Regions from separate parts of the Kaistia defluvii genome, predicted to be linked through region 4. Evidence: predicted binding sites of a transcription regulator. Region 4 holds the regulator's gene; each other region holds the start of a gene.
What was found. The regulator LexA, encoded in region 4, represses DNA repair genes until DNA is damaged. The targets are predictions, from matches to a motif close to TGTTCNNNNTGTGTTCNG.

Region 1 (4,338 bases), 570 kb from region 4:
TGAAGCCCATGTCGAGCATGCGATCGGCCTCGTCGATGACGAGGATCTCGACGCCGGTCATCAGAAGCTTGCCGCGCTCGCAATGGTCGAGCAGGCGGCCCGGCGTGGCGATCAGAACGTCGACGCCGCGATCGAGCTTCTTTTCCTGGTCGTTGAACGAGACGCCGCCGATCAGAAGGGCGACGTTCAGCTTATGGTTCTGGCCGTAGTTGTTGAAGTTTTCCTCAACCTGCGCTGCCAGTTCGCGGGTCGGTTCGAGGATCAGCGTGCGGGGCATGCGCGCACGAGCGCGGCCCTGCTCCAGCAGCGTGATCATCGGAAGCGTGAAAGATGCTGTCTTGCCGGTGCCGGTCTGGGCGATTCCCAGGACGTCACGCCGTGCGAGCACATGCGGGATGGCCTCTGCCTGGATCGGCGTCGGCGTGGTGTATCCGCTTGCCTCAACGGCAGCCAACACTTTCGGGCTCAGTCCGAGCGTAGAGAAGGTCATGTTTTGAAAAGGGGCCCAAAGCCCGATGGGACGGCAAACAGGCGCATCGCCATCGATGAAAGATGCACGCAAATACGAGATTTTGCGTGGTCTTGTCAATTGTTTCGCGAAGAGTGGCTGAATCCTGCCGCTTCTGGCGGCCGGATTTTAGTTGCTGGCCGGTCCGAAACGATAGTTCTCATCGTCGCCGATGAAGAGTTCATAGCTCTCCTTGGCGTCGCCGGCAGCCGGATCGACCAGCTCCAGGAAAACACTGAGACCGTCCGCATCCGTCTCGACGACGAAATCGCCGATGTTGCGCTTGAGGTCGACCATCTCCTTGATGTCGACATTGCGGGACACCGTCATCGCGCCATCGGCGCCGCGCTCGAGCCACTGCACGAAGAGGCGCGCCGTCGGTCCCGCGCCGCTGCGGTCGATGACGATGCGATAGGTGCCCTTGTGGCCGTCCTTATCCCAGGCGCCGACGGTGCGGACGTCCTGGATCGAGGGCGGCAGGGCGGCGATGCCGTCCGTGACCGGATCGGCGCGGAGAGGGGCGGCGGCGGCCGCGGTAAGGATGCAGGCGGCGAGAAGCGTGCGAACGATCATCGGTGAACCTCCGTGGAGCGCGGCGCCGCTAGGGGCGAAGCCGCGTGGCGTCGACCGCTTCCATGGGCCGACTGGAATTCTGGGCGGTCGTCCGCTCAGATATCGAGTTCCTTCACGAACACGGCCCGCTCCTGGATGAAGCGGAAGCGTTCTTCCGGCCGGTTGCCCATCAATTGCTCGACGACATCCTGGGTAACGGAAATGTCGCCGTCCGTGATGCCGACCCGAAGCAGGGTGCGCTTCGAGGGCTCCATGGTCGTCTCCTTGAGCTGGCCCGGCAGCATTTCGCCAAGGCCCTTGAACCGGCCGATTTCGACTTTGCCCTTGCCCTTGAACTCGGTGCCGAGCAGCTCTTCCTTGTGCTTGTCGTCGCGCGCATAGAGCGTCTTGCCGCCCTGGCTGATGCGGTAGAGCGGCGGCACGGCGAGGTAGAGATGGCCCTTGTCGATCATCTCCGGCATCTCGCGATAGAAGAAGGTGATCAACAGCGAGGCGATATGGGCGCCGTCGACATCGGCGTCGGTCATGATGATGACCTTGTCGTAGCGAAGGTCGTCGTCGCGATAATGGTTGCGTGCGCCGACGCCCAGCGCCTGCATCAGGTCGGTGAGCTGCTGGTTCTGCGCCAGCTTCTCGCGACCGGCATTGGCGACGTTGAGGATCTTGCCGCGCAGCGGCAGGACCGCCTGGCTGGCGCGGTTGCGCGCCTGCTTGGCGGAGCCGCCTGCCGAGTCGCCCTCGACGATGAAGATCTCGCTGCCCTGGGCGGCCGTCTGGCTGCAATCGGCCAGCTTGCCCGGCAGGCGGAGCTTGCGCACTGCCGACTTGCGATTGACTTCCTTTTCCTGGCGGCGGCGCAGGCGCTCCTCCGCGCGCTCGATCACCCAGTCGAGCAGGCGCGAGGCTTCCTGCGGGGCTGCGGTCAGCCAATGGTCGAACGGGTCGCCGATCGCCTTCTCGACGATGCGGGTCGCCTCGGCGGTCGAAAGCTTGTCCTTGGTCTGGCCGACGAATTCCGGCTCGCGCACGAAGACCGACAGCATCGCCGCGCAGGACGTCATCACGTCCTCGGCGGTGATGGCGGAGGCGCGCTTGTTGCCGGAAAGTTCGGCATAGGATTTGAGGCCGCGGAGCAGGGCCATGCGCAGGCCCTGTTCATGCGTGCCGCCCTCGGCCGTCGGAATGGTGTTGCAGTAGGAGCGGACGAAGCCATCGCCCGGATACCAGGCGATCGCCCATTCCGCCGCGCCATGGCCGCTGGCCTTGTCGGTGCGGCCGGCGAAAATCTGGCTGGTGACCATCTTCTCGTTGCCGAGCTCGGCGGCGAGGAAGTCCTTGAGGCCCGCCGGGAAATGGAACACGGCGGTCGTGGGCGTCGCGGCGTCGGGCTTGATCAGCTCCGGCGCGCAGGTCCAGCGGATCTCGACGCCGCCGAAAAGGTAGGCCTTGGACCGCGTCATGGCGAACAGGCGCTCGGGACGGAAATGCGCGCCGACGCCGAAGATCTGTTCGTCCGGCTTGAAGCGGGTCTTGGTGCCGCGACGGTTGTGAACCTCGCCGACCGCCTCGAGCTTCGAGGTCGCGTGGCCGCGCGAGAAGGTCTGGCGATACAGGCGCTTGCCGCGCGCGACCTCGACCTCGAGGATTTCCGAGAGCGCGTTCACGACGGAGATGCCGACGCCATGCAGACCGCCGGAGGTCTCGTAGACCTTCGAATCGAACTTTCCGCCCGAATGCAGCGTCGTCATGATGACTTCGAGCGCGGACTTGTCCTTGAACTTCGGATGCGGGTCGACCGGAATGCCGCGGCCATTGTCGGTGACGGTGACGCTACCATCGGCGGAGAGCTCGACATCGATGAAGGTCGCATGGCCGGCGACGGCCTCGTCCATCGAGTTGTCGATCACCTCGGCGAAGAGATGGTGCAGGGCCTTTTCGTCGGTGCCGCCAATATACATGCCGGGCCGGCGCCGCACCGGCTCCAACCCTTCGAGGACTTCGATGTCGGCGGCCGAATAGCTCGCCTCCGCGCTCGGCGTCGGCGATGCCGACCGCCGCGGGGCGGCGGGTGCCTCGCGCAGGGCGGTTTCGGGCTTGATCACGCGTGCGGTCGCACCGGATCCGAAAAGGTCGTCGGTCTCTGCCATGGTCATCCGTAACTGTGTGGCCGTTGCAATGGCTTGGTCGAGGCGGCGAATCAAGACGGAATTTTGCCACGCCCGGCGGTAGGACGCGAGTGTGTTCCTTGTTTGTTCGATTCAGCGCCCTTTGTGCCCCAGCGTCGGCGCGGCGAGCATCCCGACACCCGTTTAGCGAGTCCGGTGGCCGGGTCACGATTCCATGTTGCGGGCGAGCAACAGTGCATTCGCAACTCGCCGCGTGTAGGTGCTGGCCGCCCCAATTGCCGCCTTTCAGCCATAAAGTGGAACGACCGTCCTCCTCATCCGGGGGCGGATAGGACAAACCTTGCGTATTGTCGGTACAAATTCTCATTGGTCTTCAGGGGTACACGTAGCTGTGATGGCGCGAACAGTAGAACGCAGCTGCAACGGCCTCGGAATCGCCCGAAACCAGTCCCATATTCGGGAAAATCCAACTCGCCGCGTCTTCGCGGCACAAATCGGGAACTTCGCTCCGGCGACCCTGGCGGCCATTGGGTCGGCGGCGGGCGCGAGCGTCAGGAATGGTGTGGCGTGCAATGCGAATTTGTAACGCGTTCGGCGGCGTCGCCCTCTTCGGGATCAGTGTGCTTGCCGGTCTTGGCGCGTGGTCGGGACAGGCATGGGCGCTGGATGCTCGGACCCTGGACCGCAATGCGACTCCGGTCGAGGCGTTCCGCTTCGGTTTCAACGCCTACAAGCAGGGCGACAAGACCACCGCGGTCGAAGCGCTGACCTTCGCAGCCGACAAGGGCCATGCGGTCGCCCAGTGGAAGCTGGGTCGCATGTATGCCGAGGGCGATGGCCTCACCAAGGACGACATGAAGGCGTTCGAGCTGTTCAGCGAGATCGCCGACGCCCATGCCGACGACAACCCGGATGCGCCTTCCGCGCGCTTCGTTTCCAATGCCTTTGTCGCGCTCGGCTCCTATTATCGCGACGGCATCCCCAACAGCACCGTGCAGCCCGATTTCAGCCGCGCCCGCCAGATGTTCTCCTATGCGGCATCCTATTTTGGCGACTCGGACGCGCAGCTCAATCTGGCGCGGATGTATTACGAGGGCGAGGGCGGCGAGCGCGATCCGCGCCAGGCCGCTC
Region 2 (4,338 bases), 1.2 Mb from region 4:
ATCTTGCCGTCCATGATGGCGATGGTCGCCGGCACGGCGCCATTGGCCCGCACGATGTCCTCGACGGCGCGCGCCGTCGCGATGTTGTCGGGATAGGGCATGCCATGGGTGACGATCGTCGTTTCCAGCGCGACCAGCGGCTTGCCATCGGCCTTGGCCGCCGCGACTTCGTCGGAAAGGATGATGAGATCGGACTCGGACATTCTGTGGATCACCATTCTGAAGGGGGCGGACCGGCACCGGGGTTCGGCGAAGCGCGTCCGCGAAAAGGCGGACCATGGCCGATCGCCCCCGTTCTCGGCAAGCCTTGTCCACGCCGGGCGGCCATGCCCGGCGCACATGTCGCGCCGGTCGATTGCAGGCCGAGCGGTTTGCGGTTCTTATCGGCGCTCGATCGATCCAATCCGGCCTTGGCCGGCAGCAAGAGGCTTCCAGCATGTCGAAGACCGCTCTCGTCACCGCCGCCAGCAAGGGAATCGGCGCGGGTATCGCCCGCCGCCTGGCCGCCGACGGCTATCGGGTCGGCCTGCTCGGCCGTTCGGAAGGCGTCGAGGCGCTGGCCAAGGAACTGGGCGGCTTCGCCGTGCGCGGCGATGTGACGAACGCCAAGGATTTGCAGGCGCTGGTCGAGCGCGCCCGGGCGGAGACGGGCCGGATCGACGCCATCGTCGCCAATAGCGGCCATGCCGCCAAGAAGAAGCTGCTCGATCTCGACGACGACGACTGGCGCGCCGCGCAGGACATGTTCCTGATGCCGACCGTCCGGCTGTTGCGGGCGGCGCGCGCCGATCTGGAAGCCTCGAAGGGCGCTTTCGTCGCCATGTCGAGCTTTGCCGCCGCCCGGCCGGATGGCGATTTCGCCTCGTCCTCGGTACTGCGCGCCGGGCTTTCCGCCTATGTCGCAGTGGCGGCGCGCACGCTCGCCAAGGATGGCATCACCATCAACGCGGTCGCGCCCGGCTTCATCGATTCGCTGCCCAGCACGGCCGAGCGGATCGCCCGCATCCCGGCCGGCCGCTATGGCGAAGTCGCCGAGCTTGCCAGCGCCGTCGCCTATCTCGTCTCGCCGCTGGCGCGCTATGTCACCGGCCAGACGATCACCGTCGATGGCGGCCTGACGTCCTGATCCCCTGCGCGGGCGGGGCTACTTGTCCTTCAGGTAGTCCGCCACGGCGGCATAGGCCGGCAGGCTGGTCGGGTCGTTGGCCGCGTTGCTGGTGACCGGGTTCGAGGCGAAGCGGGCAATCACCATCTGCGCGGCCGGATCGATATAAATCGCCTGGCCGTGCACGCCGCGCGCCATGAAGGCGCCGTTCGGATTGTTGGTGATCCACCACATGCCGGTATAGCTCCAGCCCTTGAGCAGCGGGTAGTCGGCCTTGGCGAACTTGGCCGGGTCGCCGCCGGCGCGGATATGGGCGATCGCGGCCTCCGGGATCAGGCGTTCGCCGTTCAGCATCCCGCCACCCAGCATCAGCTGGCCGATCCGCGCGAGGTCGCGCAGGCCGGCATTGAACCCGCCGCCGGCAAACGGCGTGCCGATCGAATCGACCGTGTAATAGGCGTCCAGCTCGGCGCCCATCCGGCTCCAGATCCGCTCCGACAGCAGCGTGGCCACCGACTTGCCGGTGACGCGGACGATGATCCAGCCAAGCGCATCGGAATTGATCGTCTTGTAGCCGAAGGCGGCGCCATGCTCGCCTTCCTTGCGCACCGTCTTCAGGTAATCGAAATAGCTGCGCGGGCCCTTGTAGTCGGCGGGCTTTGGCAACGGACTGCCGGCGGCCGAATAGATCCAGACATCGGCGTTTGGATCCGAATAGTCCTCGCTGTAGTGAAGCCCGGTGGTCATATCGAGCACCTGGCGCACGGTCGCGTCGCCGAAGGCGCTGCCGGCGAGTTCCGGCACTAGCGTCGCCACCTTCGCCTTGTCGTCGATCGTCCCCTCGGCGACGAGTATTTCGCCCAGCAGGCCGGTCAGCGACTTGGTCACCGACATCGCCGCATGCTGCCCGGTCTCGTCCAGGCAGCCGGCATAGCGCTCATAGATTAGCACGCCCTTGTGCAGGATGACGAGGCCATCGGTATAGTTGACGTCGAACGCGTCGCCGAACGTCATCGGCTTGGTGCTTCCAAGCGGCATGAAGCTCAGGCCCTCGATCGAATCGTCGATCTTCCGTTCGAAGAAGCGCAGCGGCCCGAGGCCGCGCCCGACGCCGATCGTCGGCATCAGCTGGCGGAAATGGCAGACCGTCCAGCGCAGCTTTGGGAAGGTGAAATAGTCGCCGTCGCTGAAGCGGATGATCTTGTCGGCCGGCGGCGGCGCGCCGACCATCCAGCCAAGCGTTGCGGGATCCGATTGCTGCGCTGTCATCGGGGTCGCCTCCTCGGCGCGGGCAGGGGGTGGCAGTGTCATCGCGCAGCCCAGGCTCAGGGCGACAAGGGCGGCCAGGCGGCGGGGCAGGGCGCGGAGAGGCGGCGGAGCTGGGATCGGGGCAGGCGGGAGCGACATCATGCGGTCTCCTCGGGTCCGGCTTGCGGCTCGCAGCGGTGGCGTCCGCACCTTCCTTGCTGCCACTCTAGCCCGCCCTGCGGCGTCGTGGCTCAAAAAGAGAACAAGGGTCGCCGTATTCCCGCTTGATGACGAGAACAAAACGTGTACATTGTCCCTGTTTGCTCACGTCCGAGCGGTGTGGAATAAGGAGCGCCGGAATGTCTCAATCTTCTCTCCGTCTCGTCGAAGGGGCCACAATGGACAAGTCGAAGGCGCTGGATGCAGCGCTCTCCCAGATCGAACGGGCCTTTGGCAAGGGCTCGATCATGCGCCTCGGCCAGAACAAGGCCGTCGAGATCGGAACCGTTTCCACCGGCTCGATCGGGCTCGATATCGCGCTCGGCATTGGCGGCCTGCCGCGCGGCCGAATCGTCGAGGTGTACGGTCCGGAATCCTCGGGCAAGACCACGCTGGCGCTGCAGACCATCGCCGAAGCGCAGAAGAATGGCGGCATCTGCGCCTTCGTCGACGCGGAACACGCGCTCGATCCGATCTACGCCCGCAAGCTAGGCGTCAATCTCGATGATCTGCTGATCTCGCAGCCCGATACGGGCGAGCAGGCCCTGGAGATCACCGACACGCTGGTGCGCTCCGGCGCCGTCGACGTGCTCGTGGTCGATTCGGTTGCAGCGCTGACGCCGCGCGCCGAAATCGAAGGCGAGATGGGCGACAGCCTGCCGGGCCTGCAGGCCCGCCTGATGAGCCAGGCGCTGCGCAAGCTCACCGCTTCGATCTCGAAGTCGAACACCATGGTGATCTTCATCAACCAGATCCGCATGAAGATCGGCGTGATGTTCGGCAATCCCGAGACCACGACCGGCGGCAATGCGCTGAAGTTCTACGCGTCCGTCCGCCTCGACATCCGCCGCATCGGCGCGATCAAGGAGCGCGACGACGTCGTCGGCAACCAGACCCGCGTCAAGGTGGTCAAGAACAAGCTGGCGCCGCCCTTCAAGCAGGTCGAATTCGACATCATGTATGGCGAAGGCATCTCCAAGATGGGCGAACTGGTTGATCTCGGCGTCAAGGCCGGCATCGTCGAGAAGTCGGGCGCCTGGTTCTCCTATGACAGCCAGCGACTCGGCCAGGGCCGCGAGAACGCCAAGAGCTTCCTGCGCGACAACCCGAAGGCAGCCGCCGCGATCGAGCTGGCGATCCGCCAGAATGCGGGCCTTATTGCCGAGCAGCTGACCAAGGGCGAGCCCGAGTCGGATGACGGCGAGGACGACGCGCTCGAGGCGTGATCGTCCCGGCCGGGCACATCGGATGGCGGCGGTCGCCGCCATCCGCGCTTTGGACATGCTGGCTAGAAGTCGTGCCGGGGAGGAATGGGGATGACCGAGCTGGAGACGCGGAGCGGCGGCTGTCATTGCGGGCGCGTGCGCTTCACGGCGCGCGGCGCCTTCGACGCGGCGATCTCGTGCAATTGCTCGATCTGCGGCAAGCGCGGCCATTGGCTCGCCTTCGTGCCCGCCGGCGATTTCGAGCTGGAGCAGGGCGCCGATTCCCTTTCCGACTACCAGTTCAACCATCGGCGCATCCACCATCTCTTCTGCGCGACCTGCGGCGTCGGCTCCTTCGGCCGCGGCACCGCGCCGGACGGTTCGGCGATGGTGGCGGTCAATGTGCGCTGCCTGGACGACGTCGATCTCACGGCGGTGACGGTCACGGCCTATGACGGTCGCAGCGCCTGAACGGCGCCGCCGCGCGCGGCGTTAAGGACGGCTTACGCGTTTTCTGGACAGTCCGTCGACCGGTCGCTACAAACGCCCGCACAATTCCTT
Region 3 (4,338 bases), 580 kb from region 4:
CCAAGCTGGCCAAGGGGCTCGACAAGGTCGAAGCCGAAGAGAAGGCCGCGGCTGCCCCTGGCGGCGACGCAGCCAAGGGCGACGCGGCAAAGACCGAGTCGGCCAAGCCGGAGCCCGCCAAGGCAGATTCCGCTACCGACAAGACAGCTTCGCCGCATGCCGAGGGTCCGAGCCGGATCACGATCAGCGCCGGCGACAGCCTGTGGAAGATTGCGCTCAAGGTCTATGGCGACGGCGAGCTCTACAGCCGGCTGATCGACGCCAACCGTGACAAGCTGCCCAACCCGAACGTCATCGTTCCGGGCCTGGTCATCGACATTCCGCAGTTCGACACGGCGCAGTGACCGCAGACGACCGGAGCGGCGCCGAGCCCGGCTCCGCGCTCGGATCGGCCTTCGCTCCGGCGAAGGTCAATCTCGCCTTGCACGTCACCGGCCGGCGCGCCGATGGCTATCATCGCCTGGACAGCCTCGTTGCGTTCGCGGCGATCGGCGACACCATCGAGGCGATCGCCGACCCGGCCGCCACCGAACCTTCCCTCGCCATCCAGGGTCCATTCGCGTCTGGTCTCGCAATCGAGCCGGACAATCTCGTCCTGCGGGCTGCGCGCGTCCATGCCGCGGCCGGCGGCCGTATCGACGGCCTGGCCCTGCGCCTTACCAAGCGGCTGCCCGTCGCATCCGGGATCGGCGGCGGATCGGCCGACGCGGCGGCAACGCTCCGCCTGCTGGGCGCGATATCTCCCCTCCCCGACGCGCGCGCCAGCGAGCTTGCGGCCCTCGCGGCATCGCTTGGCGCCGACGTGCCGATGTGCCTGCTCTCGACGCCGGCGCGCGCCAGCGGCATTGGCGAGATCCTCGAGCCGGTGCCCGGCCTGCCCGCCCTGCCGATGCTGCTGGTGAACCCCGGCATCGCCGTCTCGACGCCGGCCGTCTTCAAGCGGCTCGAACGGGCCAACAATCCGGCGCTTCCGCCTATTCCCTCCGCCTTCGCCGATAGTGCCGCAGTGGCGGAATGGCTTCGCGCGACGCGCAATGACCTCGAGGCCCCGGCCATCGCGGCCCTGCCGCCAATCGCCGATGTGATCGCCAGGGTCGAGGCCGAGCCGGGATGTTTGCTGGCGCGAATGTCAGGGTCCGGCGCCACAGTCTTTGGACTTTTCCCCGATGCCGCCAGCGTGGACCGGGCCGCCGCGCGGATACGCGCCGATCATCCCGCATGGTGGGTCGTCTCGACCCGGACGGCTGCGTCCTAGCCGCCACTATCCTCTCCGCCCGGCGCGGTCTATGTCTGGTCCCGAGACATGCGACCGAGGATCCAGCCATGGCCACGCCCGACGAGAGCCTCCCCTTCATTGCCGTCCGCTTCGCCGTGCTGACCGTCTCGGACACGCGCTCGCTGGAGGACGACAAGTCCGGCAAGATCCTGGCCGACCGCATCCTGGAGGCCGGCCATATCCTGTCCGTGCGCGCGATCGTTCCCGATGACATCGACGAGATCCGGACCATCGTCACCTGCTGGATCGAGGACCCCGAGATCGACGTGATCATTACAACGGGCGGAACCGGCTTCACCGGCCGCGACATCACGCCGGACGCCGTCGAGCCCTTGTTCGAAAAGCGGATGGACGGCTTCTCCGCCGTCTTTCACCGGATCAGCTACGACAAGATCGGCACGTCCACAATCCAGTCGCGCGCCACGGCCGGCGTCGCCAACTCGACCTTCATCTTCGCCATTCCGGGATCGCCCGGCGCCTGCAAGGATGCCTGGGACGGGATTATCCGCGTGCAGTTCGACTATCGCAGCCGGCCCTGCAATTTCGTCGAGATCATGCCCCGCCTGGACGAACACCTGAAGCGCGGCAAGCTGAAGGGCTGATCATGCGACCGCTGCGCGCGACACGGCACGCGACCGCAGGAAGGACAGCCGGGCCCGCCCGATGCGACGGGCTAAATCGCCGTCGACATTGCCGGGCCTGGCCCGATGGCCGCCGACCGTGCGGTAGAGGCTGGCCGAGACCAGAAGCCCTTCCATGCGCGAGGGCGACGCGAACAGGCGCGAGCGAACCGAGGCACGGATTTCCGACAGCCGCGCCCGCCAGCCGAAGCCGGCATTGGCATGACGGAACGAGGCGGCGCGATTGGCCCCTGCCCCCGACATCGCCAGACGATCGATGAAGTCGCGCGCCTCGCGCTGCCAGCCGGGCTCCAGCATCACGTCGGGCGACAGGAACAGCAGCCAGTCGGAACGCGCCTTGGCGGCGCCCGCCGCCAGGTCCGCGCCGCGATCGCCGGTACCGGGGAGGATCTTGCAGCCGGCCGCATCCGCGACCGCCAGCGTGTCGTCCGTCGAGCGCGCATCGACCACGATCACTTCGCGCACCATGCCATCGGCCGCAGCCGGGACCAGTGCCGCCAGCGCATGCGCCAACGCCATTTCATCATTGTGAGTGGAAAGGATCACGCTGATCATCATTTCGATCTTAAACCGAGTTTTTTGCGACTGCGAGACGAATCCACCGAGACGTTGCGTCGCAAGACATAACGTTCTTGTTTTGTTCCCGCTGTGAGCGTATGAATCGTTGCATGTCGCTCGCCCGCTCCCTCCCCCCGCATCTCGACCCGCTGCTCCTGTCGACGGACCAGACCCATGCCGCGTCGATCGATCCTGACCGTCGACGCGGACGGGGCGCCCAGAGCAACAGCTCTGGGCGCTTTGAAAAATTCCAGTCCATCCCCTTCGACGATGGCTGGCAGACCCTGGATGAACTGCCGCCGTTCAAGACGGAAGTGATGCCGGAGAAGGCGAAGACGATCATCACGCGAAACGATTCGCCGGATCTCGCCTTCGACCGGTCGATCAACCCCTATCGCGGCTGCGAGCATGGCTGCTCCTACTGCTTCGCCCGGCCGACGCACGCCTATATGGGCCTGTCGCCGGGGCTCGATTTCGAATCGAAGCTTTTCTACAAGCCGGACGCCGCCAAGCTGCTGGAAAAGGAGCTTTCCGACCCCGGCTACAAGCCGCGCACGATCGCCATCGGGACCAATACTGACCCGTATCAGCCGATCGAGCGGCAGCACCGGATGATGCGTGACATCCTCGAGGTTCTGGACCACTTCAACCATCCCGTCGGCATCGTGACGAAGTCGGCGCTGGTGCTGCGCGACGTCGACATTCTCGGGCGGATGGCGGAGCGCGGCTTGGCCAAGGTGGCGCTGTCGATCACGACGCTCGACCGCCAGCTGGCGCGCACGATGGAGCCGCGCGCCGCCACGCCCGGCCGCCGGCTCGACGCGCTGCGCGGCCTGGCGGATGCCGGCGTCCCCGTCGGCGTCCTGGTCGCCCCGGTCATTCCCGCCCTCAATGATTCGGAGATCGAGCGCATTCTCGACGCCGCCGTCGCCGCCGGGGCGACGGAAGCCGGTTATGTGATCCTGCGCCTGCCGCTCGAGGTGAGCGAGATCTTCAAGGAATGGCTGCTGCGCCACTATCCCGACCGCTTCCGCCATGTCCTCTCGGTCCTGCGCTCGATGCGCGGCGGCAAGGATTACGATTCGGAGTTCGGCAAGCGGCAGAAGGGCGAAGGCCCCTATGCCTGGCAGATCGGCCGCCGCTTCGAGATCGCGGCGCAGCGCCTCGGGCTGAACCGCCGCCACCTGAAGCTTCGCACGGACCTGTTTTCCCCACCTCGCGAGGCCCCGGCGCAGCTCAGCCTGTTCTAGTCACGGCGCTCTCCGACGCCATCTATGGTAACAAGGGCGATCTGGCGCGCGGGTGGCAGGCGCTCGGCGTCTTCGTCCATCGGCCGCCCTCATGCGACGATCGGAGTGAGAATTGGCAGAACAACTTCCCGGGGCGACGCAGAAGCTCGCTCTGCTGATCGATGCCGACAATGTCCGGGCCGACTTCCTTCCGATCATCATTCGCGAAGCCTCGACCATCGGCCGCGTCGTCATCCGCCGCGTCTATGGCCACTTCGCCTCCAGCGCGATGAACCAGTGGCAGCCGCTGCTGCATTCGCATGCGCTTACGCCGGTCCATGTGCCGCCGGCCGCTGTCGGCAAGAACGCGACCGACATGAAGCTCGCTATCGAGGCGATGGACATGCTGCACGAGAAGGGGCTAGACGGCTTCTGCATCGCGTCCAGCGACAGCGATTTCACGACTTTGGCGAGCCGGATCCGCGAGGACGGCCTGGTCGTCTATGGCTTTGGAGAGCAGAAATCGACCAAGCCCTATGTCGCCGCCTGCGACCGCTTTTTCTACTGCGACCTGCTGCTGGCCGAAGAGCGGCAGGAGAAGAATGACGGACCGGCGGCCAAGGCAGCCAAGCAG
Region 4 (4,338 bases):
ACCGGCGAACAGGCCACGGCTGACTTCGAGCCGGCCGATGCCCTGCAAAACCTGGTAGCCAAGGCCGCCGGCGCCGATCATCGAGGCGATCACCACCATGGAGAGCGCCATCATCGTCGTCTGGTTGATGCCGGCGAGGATGGTGGGCAGCGCGAGCGGGATCTGCACGCCGAGCAGGCGCTGGCGCGGATTGGTGCCGAAGGCGCGGCTGGCCTCCATCACGGCCGGATCGACCGAACGGAGGCCGAGATCGGTCAGCCGCACCAGCGGCGGCGCGGCATAGACGATGGTGGCGATCAGCGCCGGGATCTTGCCGGGGCCGAAGATCATCACCGTCGGGATCAGGTAGACGAAGCTCGGCAGGGTCTGCATCAGGTCTAGGACCGGCGCAACCGCCTGCCGGGTGCGCAGCGAGCGCGACATCCAGACGCCGACGGGAATCGAGACGAGGATGGCGGCGAGCGTCGCCGTGATCATCAGCGCCATGGTCGTCATGGCATCTTTCCAGAGATCCATCACGCCGAGGAACAGCAGCGCGCCCAGCACCACGGCCGGCAGCGGCCAGCGCCGCGTGGCAAGCCAGGCGATACCGGTCAGCACCGCGATGATCAGCCACCAAGGCGTCGCGATCAGCAGGTTCTCGATCGCCTTGAGCAGCATGAGGAGCGGATAGGCGGCGGCCTCGAAGGTCCCGCCCCAATGGCGGACGACCCAGTTCAGGCCGTCATCGACCGCGCGGCGCCAGGGCCGCGTATCAATCAGTTGAGGAAACAAGATCTGTCTCTTTCTTCATCCCGCCATGGCGGGGCAAATTCGCTATGGACGCGCGAAGGCGCCCGCCCTGCCCGGCCTTGATGGCCAGGGGCGCAGGGCAGCGGCAAAACGGAAACGGCCGGGAAACCACCCGGCCGTCCGTTTGCCTGTCGGCGATGTCAGTTGAGGCTGGCCTTGACCTTGGCGGCCACTTCCGGCGCGACCCAGCTCGTCCAGCGGTCTTCCTTGGTCTTCAGGAAGTTGAGCGCGGTCGCCGCGGCGTCTGCCTTGTTCTCGTCGCCATAGACGAGGATCTCGCTGATCTCGGCATTGGTTAGGCCGACCTTGGCGAGATAGCCGGCGACATTCGGCGCATCGCTCTCGATCCACTTCGCCGCGCCGACAACGGCCGGCGAGGACGGATAGGCGGTCACGCCCGGCTTGTCGGTGCAATCGCGGCTGGTGTTGCAGGCATAGACGTCCGGCTTGGTCGGACCCAGATCCAGCTGCACGGCGTCATACTTGCCGAGGATGGCCGTCGGTCCCCAATAGTAGAACAGGATCGGCTCTTCGCGGGTGAAGGCGCGGGCGATCGAGGCGTCCAGCGCGCCGCCGGAGCCGGGCGAGAACAGGTTCCAGCCCTTGTCCTTCATGCCGAGCGCCTCGAACAGAGCGCCGGTGGAAATTTCGCAGGCCCAGCCCGGCGGACAGGAATAGAGCCGCCCCTTGCTGCTGTCCTCGGGATCCTGGAACAGCTCGGGATGGCCGATCACGTCCTGGACGGTCTTGATGTCGGGATTCGCCTTCTGGACATAGCGCGGGATGAACCAGCCCTCGACGGTGCCGTCGGTGATGGCGTTGGTCAGCTCGACGACCTTGCCGTCGGCCAGGCCCTTCGCCCAGGGCTCCTGGATCGTGCTGGTCCAGAGTTCGGGCGCCACCGCCGGGCTGCCGCGCGTCAACATCGAGGACGATGTCGGAACGGTGTCGCCGGTGACGATCTCGACGTTGCAGCCGAAACCCTTCTCGAGAATGATGGCATGGATATGCGCCAAGGCGGCCGCGGAGGGCCAGGTCATCTCGGCGATATCGATAGTTCGGTCGGTGCCGCAGCTGGCGGCGTCAGTGGCTTGCGGATCGGATCCCTGGGCAAGCGCGGAATGGCTCGTGGCGGACAAAAACGCAACGGCGATCGCGGCGGCAATGCCACCGGATTTGAATATCATCGGATAGAACCTCGTGTCAGTTGATGATCGAGACCATAGGGACACAGTGCAATTGTGTCAAATCCGACAATACATTGCCATAAATTGGCGACGAGATCGCCTTATTCTTGATCGATCATCCTTTGTCATGCTCTTGGCTTTCTCTGCCAAGAAAATATCACCTGTCCGAACATAGCGCCGCCGCGCCGGATACGATCGCCAAGAAAAAATAAATTTCGCACTGCTGTGCGAGATCTCGGTGCCCGCCGCAAAATCACCGGCTGCCGCCGGTTCAGGCGGGATCCCTTCGTGACAACCTTCCTCTACGGTACCCGGAATCTGGAGACTTGCGCCGAAACGCTGCCGGCGCGAGAAGGCGTTTCGCACCGAGCGAAGACGGCGCACGCTTGTCCGCGTTCACCCTTTGCCGATCTGGCTGCCGACCCGCAGCCTCTGACGCGCCGGACGTCGCCCGTTCGCGCCGGCGCACGCGGCCCGCCCGGGAGCCCAACCCAGCGCCGGTCTTGCGGAACGCATCGGGAACAGCTATTCTGTTCGCGTTTTGTACCTAAATGATTCCCGTGTCCGCCATCCCGCCCGGCTCCGTCGTCCGGGGTACGGCGACACTCCCTTGGCAATGCCCGCAGCGCGAGATCAACATGCTCACCCGGAAGCAGTATGAACTCCTCATGTTCATCCAGGAGCGGCTCAAGGAAGCGGGCGTTCCCCCCTCTTTCGACGAGATGAAGGATGCGCTGGATCTCCGCTCCAAATCGGGCATCCACCGGCTGATCAAGGCGCTCGAGGAACGCGGCTTCATCCGCCGCCTGCCCAACCGGGCCCGCGCGCTGGAAGTGGTCCGCCTGCCGGAGACGATGACGCCGGCCATGGCGCGTCCGAAGAAGCAGGCCTTCTCGCCCAGCGTGATCGAAGGCAGCCTCGGCAAGGTCCGCCCGGTCGACGACATGCACGACGTCGCCGAGCCGGTGATCATCCCCGTCATGGGCCGTATCGCCGCCGGCGTGCCGATCTCGGCCATCCAGACCCAGAGCCATTCCATCACCGTGCCGCCGGAAATGCTGCGCGGCGGCGAGCATTTCGCGCTCGAAGTACGCGGCGATTCGATGATCGAGGCCGGCATCCTCGACGGCGACACGGTGCTGATCCGCAAGAGCGACAATGCGGAATCCGGCGACATCGTCGTGGCGCTGGTCGACGAGGAAGAGGCGACGCTGAAGCGGCTGCGGCGCAAGGGCGCCTCGATCGCGCTCGAAGCGGCGAACCCCGCCTATGAGACGCGGATCTTCGGGCCGGATCGCGTCCGCATTCAGGGCAAGTTGGTCGGGCTGCTGCGGACCTACTGATCGGCCGGGTCGTCCTCATAGGGCGGCATCCAGGGCCTTCGCACCGGCGCATAGGCGGTGCGAATCTCGAAGCGCCGGCCGAGCCATGGATCGGGCGGCGCAGTCTGTGACTCAGCTGTGGCCGAGGGCTCCGGCGGCAGCACGTCCTCGTCTTCGGCATTGCGCTCGACGAGATTGTAGCGCGATGGCTCCATGGGGAGGCCGGCATCAGGGATAACCGTCACCTGCCGCGCTGCGGCCGGCTCCGGCCCTGCGCTTGCCGCCGCTTTGACCGCCTGCTCGACAGCACTCTCTGATGAAGTACCCGCTCGGCGCGGCTCCATAGAGGAACTGGCCTCGGCGACAGCCGTCTTCGGTTGCGCCTCAGTTGACTTCGGTCCCGCCCTTTCGGATGCCAGCCCCTCGGCACTCCCCTCTGATGATGCCACCGTCCCGCGCGGCCACATGGCCAGCGAGCCCGAGCGCTCCAGCGTGCCGCGATCGATCACGGCAGTATGGCGAAGGCAGGTTTCGGGCGCCGCCAGCGGCGTCACCACCAGCATGGCGCGGCGGCAATCCTCCTCGAACGCCGCGCGGTCGAGCGCCAGCGCCACCCAGCTCCCATCCGGCATTCGGCCGACGCAGCCGGCTGCGTCGCAGCCGCCCGCCTGCAACGCCGCCTTCGCGTCCCGCTCGTCGCCATCGGATCGAAGCCAGATATCGCTGACGAACCGGTCCGGCTTGCGCGCGACAATGCGATAGAGGCCGTCCCCGCCCCGGATCGCCATCTGCCTGCCATCCGCGCTGACCAGTAGGTCCGGTCGCGCTGGGAACAGGGCGAGTGCAATTCCCGCCAGCATCGGCACGACGCCGAGCAGCCGCCAGCGCTCGCGCCAGAGCGCCAGCCAGACGAAACCACCGACGAACAGCAGCAGGGCCGCGACGCCCGGCATCGCCGCGCCGCCGGATTGGCCCGACCATCGGGCGACCGTCGCCGACACGCCGAGCATGCCGTCAATGCCCCAGTGCACGACCGC

Region 1: the regulator LexA is predicted to act here: its motif matches at 3,321-3,338, upstream of parE (DNA topoisomerase IV subunit B).
Region 2: the regulator LexA is predicted to act here: its motif matches at 2,646-2,663, upstream of recA (recombinase RecA).
Region 3: the regulator LexA is predicted to act here: its motif matches at 2,545-2,562, upstream of ABIE08_RS00410 (PA0069 family radical SAM protein).

What each region holds. Positions count from the first base shown of each region.
Region 1 covers NZ_JBEPSM010000001.1:1,231,625-1,235,962, reverse strand. Annotated here, with positions in the region: gene ABIE08_RS05840 (DEAD/DEAH box helicase) at 1-490, opposite strand, end outside; gene ABIE08_RS05835 (hypothetical protein) at 638-1,081, opposite strand; gene parE (DNA topoisomerase IV subunit B) at 1,177-3,228, opposite strand; gene ABIE08_RS05825 (tetratricopeptide repeat protein) at 3,780-4,338, shown strand, end outside.
Region 2 covers NZ_JBEPSM010000001.1:1,815,292-1,819,629, reverse strand. Annotated here, with positions in the region: gene ABIE08_RS08650 (pseudouridine-5'-phosphate glycosidase) at 1-203, opposite strand, end outside; gene ABIE08_RS08645 (SDR family oxidoreductase) at 437-1,126, shown strand; gene ABIE08_RS08640 (serine hydrolase domain-containing protein) at 1,145-2,374, opposite strand; gene recA (recombinase RecA) at 2,713-3,798, shown strand; gene ABIE08_RS08630 (GFA family protein) at 3,889-4,248, shown strand.
Region 3 covers NZ_JBEPSM010000001.1:78,709-83,046, reverse strand. Annotated here, with positions in the region: gene ABIE08_RS00430 (tetratricopeptide repeat protein) at 1-344, shown strand, start outside; gene ABIE08_RS00425 (4-(cytidine 5'-diphospho)-2-C-methyl-D-erythritol kinase) at 341-1,255, shown strand; gene moaB (molybdenum cofactor biosynthesis protein B) at 1,324-1,878, shown strand; gene ABIE08_RS00415 (glycosyltransferase) at 1,879-2,472, opposite strand; gene ABIE08_RS00410 (PA0069 family radical SAM protein) at 2,586-3,725, shown strand; gene ABIE08_RS00405 (NYN domain-containing protein) at 3,838-4,338, shown strand, end outside.
Region 4 covers NZ_JBEPSM010000001.1:659,540-663,877, reverse strand. Annotated here, with positions in the region: gene ABIE08_RS03140 (ABC transporter permease) at 1-774, opposite strand, end outside; gene ABIE08_RS03135 (glycine betaine ABC transporter substrate-binding protein) at 933-1,979, opposite strand; gene lexA (transcriptional repressor LexA) at 2,618-3,322, shown strand; gene ABIE08_RS03125 (ComEC/Rec2 family competence protein) at 3,316-4,338, opposite strand, start outside.